3 regions of the Acidovorax sp. LjRoot74 genome follow, and region 1 is predicted to be linked to each of the others. Evidence: predicted binding sites of a transcription regulator. Region 1 holds the regulator's gene; each other region holds the start of a gene.
What was found. The regulator sigma-54, encoded in region 1, starts transcription at its own class of promoters, with help from an activator protein. The targets are predictions, from matches to a motif close to TGGCANGNAANCTGCTTT.
Positions count from the first base shown of each region.

Region 2: the regulator sigma-54 is predicted to act here: its motif matches at 2,286-2,303, upstream of nirB (nitrite reductase large subunit NirB).
Region 3: the regulator sigma-54 is predicted to act here: its motif matches at 2,847-2,864, upstream of ACSQ3O_RS01330 (TorF family putative porin).

Region 1 covers NZ_CAXUTI020000001.1:5,198,756-5,203,889, forward strand. The annotation lists gene ACSQ3O_RS24720 (THUMP domain-containing class I SAM-dependent RNA methyltransferase) at 1-1,118, opposite strand, end outside; gene ACSQ3O_RS24725 (acyl-CoA thioesterase) at 1,115-1,597, opposite strand; gene ACSQ3O_RS24730 (glutaredoxin domain-containing protein) at 1,825-2,313, shown strand; gene ACSQ3O_RS24735 (RNA polymerase factor sigma-54) at 2,378-3,961, opposite strand; gene lptB (LPS export ABC transporter ATP-binding protein) at 3,961-4,743, opposite strand; gene lptA (lipopolysaccharide transport periplasmic protein LptA) at 4,740-5,134, opposite strand, start outside.
Region 2 covers NZ_CAXUTI020000001.1:4,169,335-4,174,468, reverse strand. The annotation lists gene nirB (nitrite reductase large subunit NirB) at 1-2,115, opposite strand, end outside; gene ACSQ3O_RS19900 (protein kinase domain-containing protein) at 2,437-4,212, shown strand; gene ACSQ3O_RS19895 (MFS transporter) at 4,568-5,134, opposite strand, start outside.
Region 3 covers NZ_CAXUTI020000001.1:286,944-292,077, reverse strand. The annotation lists gene ACSQ3O_RS01340 (ammonium transporter) at 251-1,681, opposite strand; gene glnK (P-II family nitrogen regulator) at 1,718-2,056, opposite strand; gene ACSQ3O_RS01330 (TorF family putative porin) at 2,100-2,810, opposite strand; gene ACSQ3O_RS01325 (YifB family Mg chelatase-like AAA ATPase) at 3,036-4,580, shown strand; gene ACSQ3O_RS01320 (MarR family winged helix-turn-helix transcriptional regulator) at 4,736-5,134, shown strand, end outside.

The DNA.
Region 1 (5,134 bases):
ATCCAGGCCGTCCAGCCGCTGTAGTTCTTCTTCCAGTGCGTGGCCAGCTGGCTGAAGAACTCGCCGCCGTCTTCGGTCTGCGCCTCTTCACGGCCCACGGCCAGGCCCTGGGCGCGGTCGGCCGCGCGCTCGCTGGCGTTGCGGCCGGCGCTGCCTGCGGCGGCAATGCGCTCGCCATAGGGGGGGTTGAGCAGCATCACGCCGGGCTGGTCGCAGGGCGGCATGCGCTGCAGGGCATCGCCGCCGCGCAGTTGCACGGCCTCGGCCACGCCTGCGCGCTCGGCGTTGCGCTGCGCAAAATCAACCATGCGGAAGGCCACATCACTGCCAAAAATGGGCACTGCGCTGGTCTGCATTGCGCTTTCAGCTTCGTTTTTGATAGCGGACCAGACGTGTGCCTGGAAGGGCAGAAGCTTTTCAAACGCAAAGCGCCGCAGCATGCCTGCCGGGATGCGGCAGGCGATCTGTGCGGCCTCAACCACGATGGTGCCGCTGCCGCAGCAGGGGTCGTACAGGGGCTGGGGGTTGTCGCCGTGCGGGTCCCAGCCGCTGGCGGCGATCATGGCGGCGGCCAGGGTTTCCTTGAGCGGTGCGTCGCCCTTGTCTTCGCGCCAGCCGCGCTTGAACAGCGGCTCGCCGGAGGTGTCGATGTAGATCGTGGCTTCGTCGGTGGTCAGGTGCAGGTGGACGCGCACATCGGGCCACTGGGTGTTCACATCGGGGCGCACGCCGCTTTTGTGGCGGAAGCGGTCGGCCACGGCGTCTTTCACCTTGAGGCCCGCAAAGTTCAGGCTCTGAAGCGGGCTGTGCTGGGCCGTCACCTCGACCTTGAAGGTCTGGCGCGTGGTGAACCAGATCTCCCAGGCCACCTCGCTGGCCATGTTGTAGAGGTCGTTTTCAGACCGGTATGGGCGGTGGGCCAATTGCACCAGCACGCGCTGGGCCAGGCGGCTGTGCAGGTTGAGCTGCATGGCCTGGCGCCACGAGGCGCGCAGCAGCACGCCACCCCGGCCCACCAGCAGGTCTTGCCCCGTAAGGCCCGTGATGCCATGCACCTCGTCGGCCAGAAAGCCCTCGACGCCCGCGGCGCAAGGGAGGAAAAGTTGGAGTTGGTTCATGTCGATGGGGAGGATACGCGCTCGGGCACGGCGGGGAAACCGGGCTCACCCGCGCGGGCCAGCAGCAGCTGGCGGATGGATTCAGGGATAGCCGCCACCTTGCGGTCGGCCTTGCCGATGAAGACGATGCCGATCTTGCCGCGTGCCACTTCGCGGCCTGAGGCCTTTTCGGTCATGCAGAACACCAGGTCGAAACCGTAGCGGTTGAAGTCCGCAGGCGCCATCTCCACGCGCATGGTCTCGCCATGGAAACCTTCGGACTTGTACTGCGCCACGATGTCGCCCACCACGATGGACAGGCCGCCCACATCCGCCTCGGGGTAGCCCAGCGACTGGAAGAAGCGCACGCGTGCTTCAGACACCAGCGTGAGCAGCTGCGCATTGTCCAGGTGCCCGCCCTGGTTCACGTGGCTGATGTAGATCTGCAGCTCGGTGGCAAAGCCGAAGTGCGGGGGGAGGTTGAAGACGATGCGGGCCATGGGGCGGACAGGGGTAGGAAAAACAGGAGGCAGAGAGCGGGAGCGCGTGCAGGAATGTCACGCGGCGAGGGTTGCTGGGGCTTGCGTAACAACCGGCCGAGGGGCGGCATGCACGCCCAGGAACCACGGATCGCGCCGCAAGGGTGTGTGCAGCACAGGGGTACTGCAGATGAGGTGTGCCCCTTGTCTCTTATGCTCTCGGGCAGCGGATTTTACTGGAGCCCCCTATGCGCCCTTTCCATCGGACCCTGCTGACCGTGCTGGTGCTGGCCGCCGTGCCTTTGGCAGCAGGCGCCCAGACGCTCTACAAATCGGTGGGCACGGACGGCCGCGTTGTCTACAGCGACAAGCCCCCGGTGACAGGCGCCGTGGAAAAGACCATGAAGCTAGAGAACCTGCCGGTGAGTGTGGTGCCGGGCGCATCGCCCGCACCCAGCCCAGCGCCCCCAGACACCACACAGACCGCACAAACCACAGCCCCCAGGGGCGATGTCGTGCTCTACATGGCCACCTGGTGCGGCTACTGCAAGGCGGCGAAGGCCTACCTGGCGGGCAAGGGCATCGCGTACCGGGAGCTGGACATCGACACGCCTTCGGGCAAGGCGGCGTTCAAACAACTGGGTGCCCGGGGCGTGCCCGTTTTGCTGACCAACGGGCAGAAGATCGCGGGATTCACGCCGCAGGCGTATGACGCGGTGTTCGTGGCGCGCAAGTAATCGGACACCATCCCGCCACCTTCAGCGCGCCCAGGCAACACGCACGCCCCTCAAAGCAGCAGCGCTACAGCGCCTTGCGCAGATTCGCTGGCGCGATCTTGAGCGCCTCGCGGTACTTGGCCACGGTGCGGCGTGCGCATTCGATGCCCTGCTCCTTGAGCATCTCGGCGATCTGGCTGTCGGACAGCGGCTTGGTAGGGCTTTCGGCCGACACGAACTGCTTGATGAGCGCGCGCACGGCGGTGCTCGATGCGTTACCGCCGGTTTCGGTGCCCAGGCCCGAGCCGAAAAAATACTTCAGCTCGTAGGTGCCAATCGGCGTGGCCATGTACTTGGCAGTGGTCACGCGGCTGATGGTGGACTCGTGCAGGCCCAGCTCGTCGGCGATGTCGCGCAGCACCAGGGGACGCATGGCGAGTTCGCCATGGGTGAAGAAGTTCTTCTGCCGCTCGACGATGGCGCGCGAGACTCGTAGGATGGTGTCAAAACGCTGCTGGATGTTCTTGATGAACCAGCGCGCCTCCTGCAGACGCTGCTGCATCCCCTGGTGGCCTTCGCCGCCCTTGTGGCCGCGCAGCGCACCGGCGTAGATGTCGTGCACGCGCAGGCGCGGCATCACATCGGGATTGAGTTGCACGATGAAGTTGTGCTGGCCATCCCGCCCGTTGGCGCGCCCGGCCTTGCGCACGATGACGTCGGGGATGACGATGTTGCGTTCCACATCCGCAAAACGGCGGCCGGGGCGAGGCTCCAGGCGGGCGATGAGCGCCATGGCGGCGCGGGTGCGCTCCTCGCCATCACCACAGGCCTGGGTGAGGCGGCGCACATCGCGGCGGGCCAGCATCTCCAGCGGCTGCTGGCAGATGCGCAGCGCCGTCTGCACGGTGTCAGGGTCGGCCTCTTCGTCGGCATCCAGCGCCTTGAGCTGCAGCGTGAGGCATTCCGCCAGGTCGCGCGCGCCCACGCCCGTGGGTTCCAGGCTTTGCAGCAGGCGCTGGGCCACCGTAAAGCGGTGCACCAGTTCCTCGATCTGCTCCAGGTCCTCGGGGCCTGCCAAGGCGGCGGCGAGTTCTTCGAGCGGCTCTTCGAGGTAGCCATCGTCGTTCAGCGATTCGATCAGGAACCGCAGCGCGGCGCAGTCCACCTCGGACAGGCGCAGCGACAGCGCCTGGCGGTGCAGGAAGGCGGTGAGCGATTCGTGCGAACGGGCCAGCTCGGTGGCGTCGGCCTCGTCGCCTTCGGCACCGTTGTGGGTGCGTGCCGGGGCATCGCCGCCCCACTCGGCATCGTTGGGCGCCATCTCCACGGTGCCGTCGCCGCTCCAGTCGGGTTCGTCGGCGCCAGCGCCCAGCGTTTCAGCATCATTTTGGGGCTCTGCGCCTGCTGCGCTTGCGCTGGATGCTCCTGAAAATATAGCATCGTCTGCACTGTAGTCATCGGCCTGGGCGGGGGTATCGGCAGCTTCCAGGCCAAACTCCTCGCGCGGGGCTTCGTCGGCATTGCGTTCGAGGAACGGGTTTTCGTCGAGCATCTGCTCGACTTCCTGCGAGAGTTCGAGCGTGGACAACTGCAGCAGCCGGATGGACTGCTGGAGCTGGGGGGTCAGTGCGAGGTGCTGCGAGACGCGCAGCGACAGTCCAGGCTTCATCACATCCTGAAGTGTTCGCCCAGGTACACCCGGCGCACTTCGGCGTTGTCCACGATCTCGGACGGCGTGCCCTGCGCCAGCACACGGCCGTCGCTGATGATGAAAGCGTGGTCGCAGATGCCGAGCGTCTCGCGCACGTTGTGGTCGGTGATGAGCACGCCAATACCGCGCGCCTTCAGGAAGCCGATGATGCGCTGGATCTCGATCACGGCGATGGGGTCAATGCCCGCAAAGGGCTCGTCCAGCAGGATGAAACGCGGCTGGGTGGCCAGGGCGCGGGCGATCTCCACCCGGCGGCGCTCGCCCCCCGACAGCGCCATGGCAGGCGAGGCGCGCAGATGCTGCACGCGCAGCTCTTCCAGCAGAGCCGTGAGGCGCTCTTCGATGGCGTCGCGCGAGAGCGGCTGGCCGTCGTCGCCACGCTGCAGTTCGAGCACGGCGCGCACGTTTTCTTCGACCGTGAGCTTGCGAAAAATCGAGGCCTCCTGCGGCAGGTACGACAGCCCCAGGCGCGAGCGGCGGTGGATGGGCATGTGGGCCACCGAATGGCCGTCGATGCGGATGTCGCCCGCATCGCTGCGCACCAGGCCGACGATCATGTAGAACGACGTGGTCTTGCCCGCGCCATTGGGCCCGAGCAACCCCACCACCTCGCCTTTTTGCACCACCAGCGACACATCCTTGACGACCTTGCGGCTGCCATAGGACTTGGCCAGGTTCTGCACCTCCAGGCGGCTGCCGGCCTGGGTGTCAGGGCCGGGATGAACGGGCACCGCGCTCACTTGGAGCCGCCACCAAGGTTGCTGCTGGGGCGCAGCACGGGTGCCGCGCCCGGTGTGGAGGGTGCGGGCGCCGCAGCGCCTGCGGGCGGGTCCTTGGGCGCCAGCACCGCACGCACGCGGTTGCCGGGGGCTGGGGCATCGCCCGCCGCATTGGTGGCGGGAGCGCGCTGGCCGTCCACGGTGAACACGTCGGTGAGGTTGTTGTAGACGATCACAGCGCCAGTGATCTCGTCGCTGAGCGCTGCGCCCCGGTAGCGGCGCAGCTCGGCGCGGGTGATGAAGCGCACGTTGTCGGCCTTGCCGTCGTATTCGATGACCTCGCTCTCGCCCTCGATGTATTCATCGGGCGCGCCAGGCAAGGTGTCGCGCTTCTGGCGGAAGAAGGCGCGTT
Region 2 (5,134 bases), 1.0 Mb from region 1:
GCTGTCCACGCCGATGATGCCCACGTCCTTGATGCCCGCCTCGGCACAGTTGCGCGGGCAGCCGCTCACCGCAAACTTCACCTTGTGCGGGGCATACATGCGCCACATGGCTTTTTCCAGGTCCTTGCCCATCTGCGTGCTGTCCTGGGTGCCCATGCGGCACCACTCGCTGCCCACGCAGGTCTTCACGGTGCGCAGCGCCTTGGCGTAGGCATGGCCGCTGGGCATGCCGATGTCCTTCCAGACGTTCTGCAGGTCTTCCTTCTTCACACCCAGCAGGTCGATGCGCTGGCCGCCCGTGACCTTGACGGTGGGAATCTTGTACTTGTCCACCACGTCGGCAATGCGGCGCAGCTCGTCGGCCGTGGTCTCGCCGCCCCACATGCGCGGGATCACGCTGTAGGTGCCATCCTTCTGGATGTTGGCGTGGCTGCGTTCGTTGATGAAGCGGCTCTGTGGGTCGTCCTTGGCCTCTTTGGGCCAGGTGCTGATGAGGTAGTAATTGACGGCCGGGCGGCAGGTGGCGCAGCCGCTCGGCGTCTTCCATTCCATGAACTTGAACACGTCGCCAATGCTGACCAGCTTGCTGTGCCGGATCGCATCACGCACGGCCTGGTGGCCGTGGTCGGTGCAGCCGCACATCGCCTTGGTCTTGGGCGTGGCGCTGTAGTCGCCGCCCGCCGTGAACATGATGATCTGCTCCACCAGCCCGGTGCACGAGCCGCAGCTGGCGCTGGCCTTGGTGTGCTTGCGCACTTCGTCGAGGGTGAACAGGCCCTTGTCCTTGATGGCCTTGCAGATCGCGCCCTTGGTCACGCCGTTGCAGCCGCAGACTTCGTCGCTGTCTTCCATCGCCGCGGCCTTGCTCTGGCCCTGGTGGCCGGTGTCGCCCAGGTGCGATTCGCCAAACATGAGCTTGTCGCGCAGGTCGCTCACGCTGCGGCCGTCGCGCAGCAGCTTGAAGTACCAGCTGCCGTCCACGGTGTCGCCATACAGGCAGGCGCCCACCAGCTTGTCGTCCTTGAGCACCAGCTTCTTGTACACGCCACCAAATGGGTCGCTCATCACGATCTCTTCGGTGCCTTCGCCGCCCTGGAAGTCACCCGCGCTGAACAGGTCGATGCCCGTGACCTTGAGCTTGGTGGATGTGAGCGAGCCCTGGTAGCGCCCAATGCCGAACTCTGCCAAATGGTTGGCCAGCACCTTGCCCTGCTCGAACAGCGGGGCCACCAGGCCATAGGCAATGCCCCGGTGCGCGGCGCATTCGCCCACGGCGTAGATGCGAGCGTCGGTGGTGGTCTGCAGCGTGTCGCTCACCACAATGCCGCGGTTCACGTGCAGGCGCATCTTCTCTGCCAGCGCGGTGTTGGGGCGGATGCCCACGGCCATCACCACCAGGTCGGCGGGCACCTCGGTGCCATCCTTGAACTTCACACCCGCCACGCGGCCCTCGGCGTTGCCCACCAGCTCCTGCGTCTGCGCGCCCATCAGGAACTGCATGCCGCGCTCCTGCAGCGACTTCTCCAGCATCTTGCCGGCCACGTCGTCGAGCTGGCGTTCCATGAGCCAGTCGCCCACATGCACCACGGTGACCTGCATGCCGCGCTTCATGAGGCCGTTGGCGGCCTCCAGCCCCAGCAGGCCGCCGCCGATGACAACAGCGTGTTTGTAGGTGGCGGCGGCGTCGATCATGGCCTGGGTGTCGGCGATGTCGCGGTAGGCCAGAACGCCCTGGAGGTCCTTGCCGGGGATGGGCAGGATGAAGGGGTTGGAGCCCGTGGCAAGGATCAGGCGGTCGTATTCGGCGGTGACCACCGTGCCGTCCTTGCTGGTGGCACTGACCACGCGGCGCACGCGGTCCACATCGGTCACCGTGAAGCCGGTGTGCAGCGTGATGTGGTTGTCGGCGTACCACGACCAGTCGTTGAGGATGATCTCGTCAATCGTCTGCTCGCCCGCCAGCACGGGGGACAGCAGAATGCGGTTGTAGTTGGGGTGGGGCTCGGCACCAAAGACCGTGATGTCATACAGATCGGGGGCGATCTTGAGCAGCTCTTCCAGCGTGCGCACACCGGCCATGCCGTTTCCCACCATCACCAGTTTGAGCTTCTTCATCATGACTCCATCGGTTCCATCGCCGGGGCGATGCGCAAAACAAAAAAGGCGTCCACACGATGCTGCTCCGAGGTCTCGAAACCGCATGTGGGGACGCCTTCGTCCGTACAACTCCTCCGTGCGCCTTTGCACTGCTGAATTGCGTGGGCCTGCCCGGCCCTTGCCCTTGTTAAGCAATGGCCGTGCCAGACTCTTTGCACTGATCTGGGGTGGGTGCGGGCTGCGGGCCCCGGGCGGGGGCTGCCGAGGGTGCCGGGATGTGTGGGCGGGCAGGCCCTGGCATGCACCACCTTGGGCACAAAACCTGCATGGAGCTGGTGCATGAGCTTTGAACTGGATGTGGGCCAGGCCTCACTGGCGGGCCGCAACGAGGTGAATGAGGACTTCGCCGCCCTGGTGGTGGGGCAGGGGCGCGACCGCGAGCGCGGCGCCATTGCCGCCATTGCCGATGGTGTGAGCACGGGCGGCAAGGGCCGCGAGGCCGCGCAGACCACGGTGAGCACCCTGGTCGGCGACTACTTCGCCACCCCCGAGACCTGGGACACCACCGTGGCGCTGGACCGCATCCTGAACGCCCACAACGGCTGGCTCGCCTCCATGAACCGGCGCCGCCAGCCTGCCGTGGGCCTGACCACGCTCACGGCGCTGGTGCTGCGCGGCCAGTCGTACACCCTGGCCCATGTGGGCGACACCCGCGCCTACCTGCTGCGCGGCGGGCGCCTGCAGCTGCTCACGGCCGACCATGTGATGGCGCAGCGCGACTTTGCGCACCAGCTCACCCGCGCCATGGGGCTCGATGACCATGTGGTGGTGGACTACAGCCAGGGCGAGCTGCACAGCGGCGACCTGTTCGTGCTGCTGTCCGATGGTGTGCACGGCAGCCTGCCCGAGCGCGAGCTGCGGCAACTGCTGCGCCAGGAGGGCGTGGCGGCCCAGGCGCTCAGCGACGAGCTGGTGCAGGCCGCGCTGCGCCGGGGCAGCAGCGACAACGTCACGGCCCTGGTGGTGCAGGTGCAGGGCGCGCTGGAGGCCACGCTGCAGGACGAGTCCCGCCGCGCGCAGGACCTGCCCGTGCTGCCCCTGCTCAAGGTGGGCGACACCGTGGACGGCCTCACGGTCACGGCCATCGTGGCCGACAACGGCATCCACCGGTTGTACCAGGTGCGCGACGGCGCCACGCAGCGCCTGTATGCGCTCAAGACCCTGCTGCCCACGCGTGCCCACGATGCCGAAGAGCGCGCCACGCTCGCGCACGAGGCCTGGGTGGCGCGACGCATGCAGTCGGGCCAGGCTGCAGCCCATCTGGCGCGGCTCAACACCTGGCCTGCGGGCGACGGGCAGGACGGCGATGGAAGGGGGGGCGAGGGTGCCAGCGCCTTCTACCTGCTGTACGACTGGCACGCGGGCGAAACCCTGGGCCAACGCCTGCGCAGCCGCCAGCACCTGCCGGTGCCGCAGGCCGTGTCGGTGGTGGTGCAGGCCGCGCGCGTGCTGGGCTGGCTGCACCGCCAGGGCGTGGTGCACCGCGACATCAAACCCGACAACCTGCACCTGGGTGACGACGGTGTGCTGCGCGTGCTGGACCTGGGCGTGGCCCTGTCGGGCCGCGAGCCCGAGGCCACGCGCCAACTGCACGCGGGCACGCCCAGCTACATGAACCCCGAACAGTGGCCCGGCTATGAAAAAAGCGGCGATACCGAGGGGCAACTGCCCGACGCGCGCAGCGACCTGTTTGCGCTGGGCGTCACGCTCTACCAGCTGCTGAGCCACGGCCGCCTGCCTTATGGCGAGGTGGTGCAGTACCAGCTGGGCCGCTACCACCGCGACCCGGTGGCCCCCAGCCGCCACAACCCCGGCGTGCCCATCTGGCTCGACCAGATCGCCCTGAAGGCCGTGGCGCGCCAGCGCACACAACGCTTTGAAACGGCCGAGGAGCTGCTGCTGGCGCTGGAGCGCGGCGCATCCCGCCCCTTGTCAGCCCCCGGCCCGCAGCCGCTGATGCAGCGCGACGCCACGGCCTTGTGGAAGATCGCGCTGGCGGTGAGCGTGCTGGTGAACCTGCTGTTGATCTACTGGGTGCTGTTCTTGCCGAGGTAGTACTGGGGAGCTGGATTTGCTCCTGAAAATGTAGCTGTAAGTGCTTATGCAGAAGGCGGAAGAGCCATTTTTTGCTTGAATCTTCAGCAACACGCCGTCTTGTTTGGGTGTGCGCCACGGTGGGTAGCAGTCTCTTTCACAGGGCACTGCCTGCGGGCTCCCTCTCCCCTTGCGGGAGAGGGCGGGGGGAGAGGGTGCTTTCCTTGGGGCGCTGCTACCCCCTCTCCCCAACCCTCTCCCGCGAGGGGAGAGGGAGTTTCAGGGGGCAACGCTGGCGCCGGTCATGCGCTGCGCGCGCGTCCCCCTTTTAGCGAAAGTTCGGCAAGCGCTATCGGGCTTACTTGCTTAACGCAAGTCATGCGCTGCGCGCACGTCCACCCTTCTCCGCCCATGTCCGCGTCCAGCGGATCTGCATTACCCGCAGCAGCACCAGCATGGCCAGAGCGCACACAGCAATGCCCACGAAGCCCCAAAGATAGGTGCCGGTGTACTGGCGCGAGATGCCCATGCCGCTGGGGATCAGGCCGCCGCCCAGGGCGCCGATCTCGCCAATCATCGAGCCGGCCACGGCCGTGGTCAGCGGCCAGCGCAGGGGCACCAGCTGGAAGAGGGCGCCATTGCCTGCGCCCAGCGCTGCAAAACACACCAGGAAGAGCAGCATGGTGACGGGCAGCGAGTTCTCGGCCAGGCCACACAGCACCATGCTCACAGCCGTGATGGCCAGCACAGCGGTGAGCGTGTTCACGCCGCCCCAGTGGTCCGACAGCCAGCCGCCAAAGATGCGCAGCGCTGCACCCAGAAAGGCCGCCAGCATGGTGAGCTGGCCTGCCTGCACCTTGCTCACGTGGAACTGGTCGTAGAAGTAGCTGGGCAAAAAGGTGGTCAGGCCGATGAAGCCGCCAAAGGTCACGGCATAGATCAG
Region 3 (5,134 bases), 4.9 Mb from region 1:
GCGGTGTGCGGCACGGCAGGCGGGGTGCGTGAATTTTTTGAACAGCGCTTGTGAAGGACAGCGGCCTGGTGGGGGTGCGGGCGCGGGGCGCAAGGCCCCTGCCCCACCATTTTCAGCAAGCCCCCTGCCGATGCGAAAAAGGCCCGCCGGTGGTCGGCGGGCCAAAGAACCGAGAGGAGTAACTTGCTTGTTTTTCTTGCTACCACGCCACGGTGCCACCAGACACCGCAGCGCGTGGGGCGCAGAGCGATCAGCGGTTGTACGCCGTTTCGCCGTGCGAGGTGATGTCCAGACCTTCGCGTTCGGCTTCTTCCGAGACACGCAGGCCCACGAGCAGGTCGGCGATCTTGTAGGCGATGAAAGCCACGACACCGGACCAGACGATGGTGAACAGCACGCTCTTGACCTGCACCCACACTTGAGCGCCCATGGCGAAGGTGTCAGGCGTCAGGCCGCCCGTGCCACCCAGGCCTTGCGAAGCGAACACACCGGTCAGGATGGCACCCAGGATGCCGCCCACGCCGTGCACGCCGAACACGTCAAACGCGTCGTCCACGTTCAGCATGCGCTTGAGGCCACCCACACCCCACAGGCAGACCACACCAGCGATCAGGCCCATCACGATGGAACCCATGGGGCCCACGAAGCCTGCAGCAGGCGTCACGGCCACCAGGCCAGCCACCGCACCGGAGGCAGCACCCAGCATCGAGGCCTTGCCCTTGTGCAGTGCTTCACCAGCAATCCACGACAGCGTGGCGGCGGCAGTGGCCAGCACGGTGTTCACGAAGGCCAGGCCAGCGTTGGCGTTGGCAGCACCGGCAGAGCCAGCGTTGAAGCCGAACCAGCCCACCCACAGCAGCGAGGCGCCGACCATGGTCAGTGTCAGGCTGTGGGGCGTCATGGCTTCCTTGCCGAAGCCGATGCGCTTGCCCACCATGTACGCGCCCACCAGGCCAGCGATACCGGCGTTGATGTGCACCACGGTGCCGCCTGCAAAGTCCAGAGCACCGTCAGCACCCAGCAGGCCGCCGCCCCACACGATGTGGGCCATGGGCACGTAGCTGAAGGTGAACCACAGCACCGAGAAGATCAGCACGGCAGCGAACTTGATGCGCTCGGCGAACGAGCCCACGATCAGCGCCACGGTGATGGCGGCAAACGTGCCCTGGAACGCGAAGAACACGTACTCAGGAATCGTGGTCAGCGCACCAAAGGTCTCCTGGGTCACGCCCTTGAGGAAGATCTTGTCGAAGCCGCCGAAGAACTTGCCCTCGCCCGAGAACGCCAGGCTGTAACCATAGATGGCCCACAGCAGCGAGATCAGCGAGAACACCACGAAGACCTGCATCAGCACCGACAGCATGTTCTTGCTGCGGCCCAGGCCGCCGTAGAACAGCGCCAGGCCGGGGATGGTCATCAGGATCACGAGCAACGTGGAGGTCAGCATCCAGGCGGTATCGCCGGAGTCGATCTTGGGCACGGGGGCTGCAGCAGCGGCTGGAGCCGCTTCGGCTGCAGCGGGAGCAGCAGCGGCCGGAGCAGCTGCAGGCGCAGCGGCATCGGCAGCCGGGGCAGCGGCGGTGGCGGCCGCTGGTTCGGCGGCAGGCGCCTGGGCCAGGGACAGATTGCCCATGGTCAGCAGACCCAGCCCCAGGATGAAGGAAGCAAGCAGTTTTTTCATGGCATTTCTTCTCTTGTGTCTGTTGCGACCGGGCCCTTACAGGGCTTCCTTGCCGGTTTCGCCGGTGCGGATGCGCACCACCTGCTCCAGGTGGGTCACAAAAATCTTGCCGTCACCGATCTTGCCGGTGCGCGCGGCGCTTTCGATGGACTCGATCACGCGGTCCACCAGGTCGTCCGCGATGGCGGCTTCGATCTTGACCTTGGGCAAAAAGTCCACCACGTACTCTGCACCGCGGTACAGCTCGGTGTGGCCCTTCTGGCGGCCAAAGCCTTTGACTTCGGTCACCGTGATGCCTTGCACGCCGATGTCGGAGAGCGCTTCGCGCACTTCGTCGAGCTTGAAGGGCTTGATGATGGCTGTCACCATTTTCATTTTCAGATCCTCCGGAATGGGCGCCACCGGCGCCCATTGAGACTTACAGGGTTTTGGTGAGCGTGACGATCACGCGCGACTTGTTGACCGGGCCGTAGAAGGCCTTCTTGGTGGCGCCGACCACGGCAGCGCCGAGGGACACGCCGCCGCCGAAGTCGTACGAGCCGCCCAGGCTGTAGTCCATGAAGTTGGGGGCGGTGATGTCACCACCAAAGCGGGTGAAACCGACCGATGCCTTCAGCGTGGTGCTGGGCGCCACTTCCTGGGCAAACGCCAGGTTCAGGTAGCCGGTGTTGCGGCCCTTCATGCCAGGACCTGCGTAGGCAAAGTAGTCCTTGGACAGGGTGTGCGAGTACTTGGCCGTCACGGGGCCGAGGGTGGCAGCGCCATAGACTTCGGTGGTGTTGCCCGCGCTGTTGCCGGGGTAGATGTAGGTCAGCAGGCCCACGTCCAGGTCCACGCCGCCGGCCTTGAACTTGTAGCCGCCGTACAGGTCGGATTCGAGCGAGTTGCCGGACAGCCAGTCCACGCTGGAGTTCCAGTTGCCCACGTACCAGCCGGATTCGCCGAAGGTGTAGTCAAAACCGCCTTGCAGGGCAGGCTTGACGGCCTTGGCCTTGGACGTGTCCTGGTCCTGGCCACGGAACTTGTAGTTCGTGGTCAGGCTGACGTTGGCGGTGAGCTGGGCGCTGGCCAGCATGGGAAGGGTTGCAACAAGGGCAACGCTCAGGGTCTTGATGATGGCGCGGGTCATGTTTCCTCCGGTTGGACAAAGTAGGGACAAGCGCTTTAAGCACGGACCGTGCCATTGCCTCCGCAGGCCCTGCGCGTGCGGACCGGGTGCGGTTGCGTTGGGTTACAACAATCCCCAGTACAGTGGTGGGGATCGCGCCGGGCACGTCGCACCCATCTGGTGCAAGAACCCACCACCCCGCGCCAAAACACCCGAAAACGCACCCATCTGGGGAGAAACCGCTTCATGAGTCTTGCTTTGGTGCAAAGCCGCGCCCTTCTGGGGATGTTGGCGCCTTCAGTCACCGTGGAAGTGCATCTGGCCAACGGCCTGCCCAGTTTCACCCTGGTGGGGCTGGCCGAGGTGGAAGTGAAGGAAGCCCGCGAGCGGGTGCGCTCGGCGCTGCAGAACGCGGGGCTGGAGTTCCCCAGCAACAAGCGCATTACCGTGAACCTGGCGCCTGCCGACCTGCCCAAGGATTCTGGCCGCTTCGACTTGCCGATTGCCCTGGGCATCCTCGCCGCCAGCGGGCAGGTGGACGCCAGCCGCCTGGCGGGCTACGAGTTTGCGGGCGAGCTGTCGCTGTCAGGCGAGCTGCGCCCCGTGCGCGGCGCCCTGGCCACCAGCCTGGCGCTGCAGACGCAGCAGATCGACACCCAGCTGGTGCTGCCCCCCGGCAGCGCCGAAGAGGCCGCCCTGGTGCCCGCCGCCCAGGTGGTGCGCGCGCGCCACCTGCTGGACGTGGTGCGCGCCTTTCTGCCCCCGGGCAGCGTGGCAGGCGGCGATGCCGACGTTGCCAACGACGGCTGGACCCGCCTGGCCGCCACCCCCATGGCCACCCGCACCACCGGCCCCGACATGGCCGATGTCAAAGGCCAGGCGGCCGCCAAGCGTGCTCTGGAGATTGCCGCGGCAGGTGGCCACAGCCTGCTGATGGCTGGGCCACCGGGCTCGGGCAAGTCGATGCTGGCGCAGCGTTTTGCGGGCCTGCTGCCCACGATGACGGTGGAAGAGGCGCTGGAGAGCGCCGCCATCGCCAGCCTGGCCGGGCGCTTTCGCCCCGAGGCCTGGGGCCAGCGGCCAACCGGCCAGCCGCACCACACGGCCAGCGCGGTGGCGCTGGTGGGCGGCGGCTCGCCCCCGCGCCCGGGCGAAATCTCCCTGGCGCACCAGGGCGTTCTATTTTTGGATGAGCTTCCTGAGTTCCCCAGGGCCGCGCTGGAGGCCTTGCGCGAGCCGCTGGAAACCGGCCACATCACCATCGCCCGCGCGGCGCAGCGCGCGGAGTTTCCAGCGCGCTTTCAGATGATTGCGGCCATGAACCCCTGCCCCTGCGGGTTTCTGGGCTCCACACAACGCGCCTGCCGCTGCACGCCCGACCAGGTGAACCGCTACCAGGCCAAGCTCAGCGGCCCGCTGCTGGACCGCATCGACCTGCATGTGGAAGTGCCCGCCCTGCCAGCCGAGCAGCTGGTGCAGGCCCCCGCAGGCGAATCCACCGCCGCCATCCGCACGCGGGTGGAGCAGGCCCGCCAGCGCGCGCTGTCCCGCCAGGGCAAGGCCAACCAGGCGCTGCAGGGCCAGGAGATCGACACCCACCTGCAGCTGCAGGACGCCGCCGCCAAGTTCCTGAACACCGCTGCGGCCCGCCTGGGCTGGTCGGCGCGCAGCACCCACCGCGCGCTCAAGGTGGCCCGCACCATTGCCGACCTGGCAGGCGCCACCGACACCGAGGTGGGCCATGTGGCCGAGGCCGTGCAGTACCGCCGCGTGCTGCGCCACCCCGCGTGACGGCGTGGCAGAGACCTGCCGTGCGGGTCTCCCCGCACCATTTACTATTGTTTTTATAGCTAAACAGGCAATACAGACAGGCGGGAACGGCTGATTTGAATCAAATTTCCGGCTCTCTTGCACCCATCCACACCCCGCGCCGCCACAATCGCTCCATGCCCAGCCCCCGCACCTCCAAAAAGACCCCTGCCACCACGGCCTCCGCCTCCGCCACGCCCGCCCCCGAGTCGGTGGACACCGGTTTTCTGCGCACCCTGGTGGGCTACAACGCACGGCGCGCGTCGCTGGCCGTGATCGAGGTGTTCATGGAGCGCATGGCGGTGTACCGCCTCAAGGTGGTGGATTTTTCGGTGCTGTCACTGGTGGCGCACAACCCGGGCGTGACCTCGCGCCAACTGTGCGTGACGCTGGGCGTGTTGCCGCCCAACCTGGTGGGCCTGATTGCGGCGCTGGAGCGGCGCGGCCTGATCGAGCGCCGCCCCCACCCGAGCGATGGCCGTGCCATGGGCCTGCACCTGACGCCCGCGGGCGTGGAGCTGACCGCCCAGGCCGAG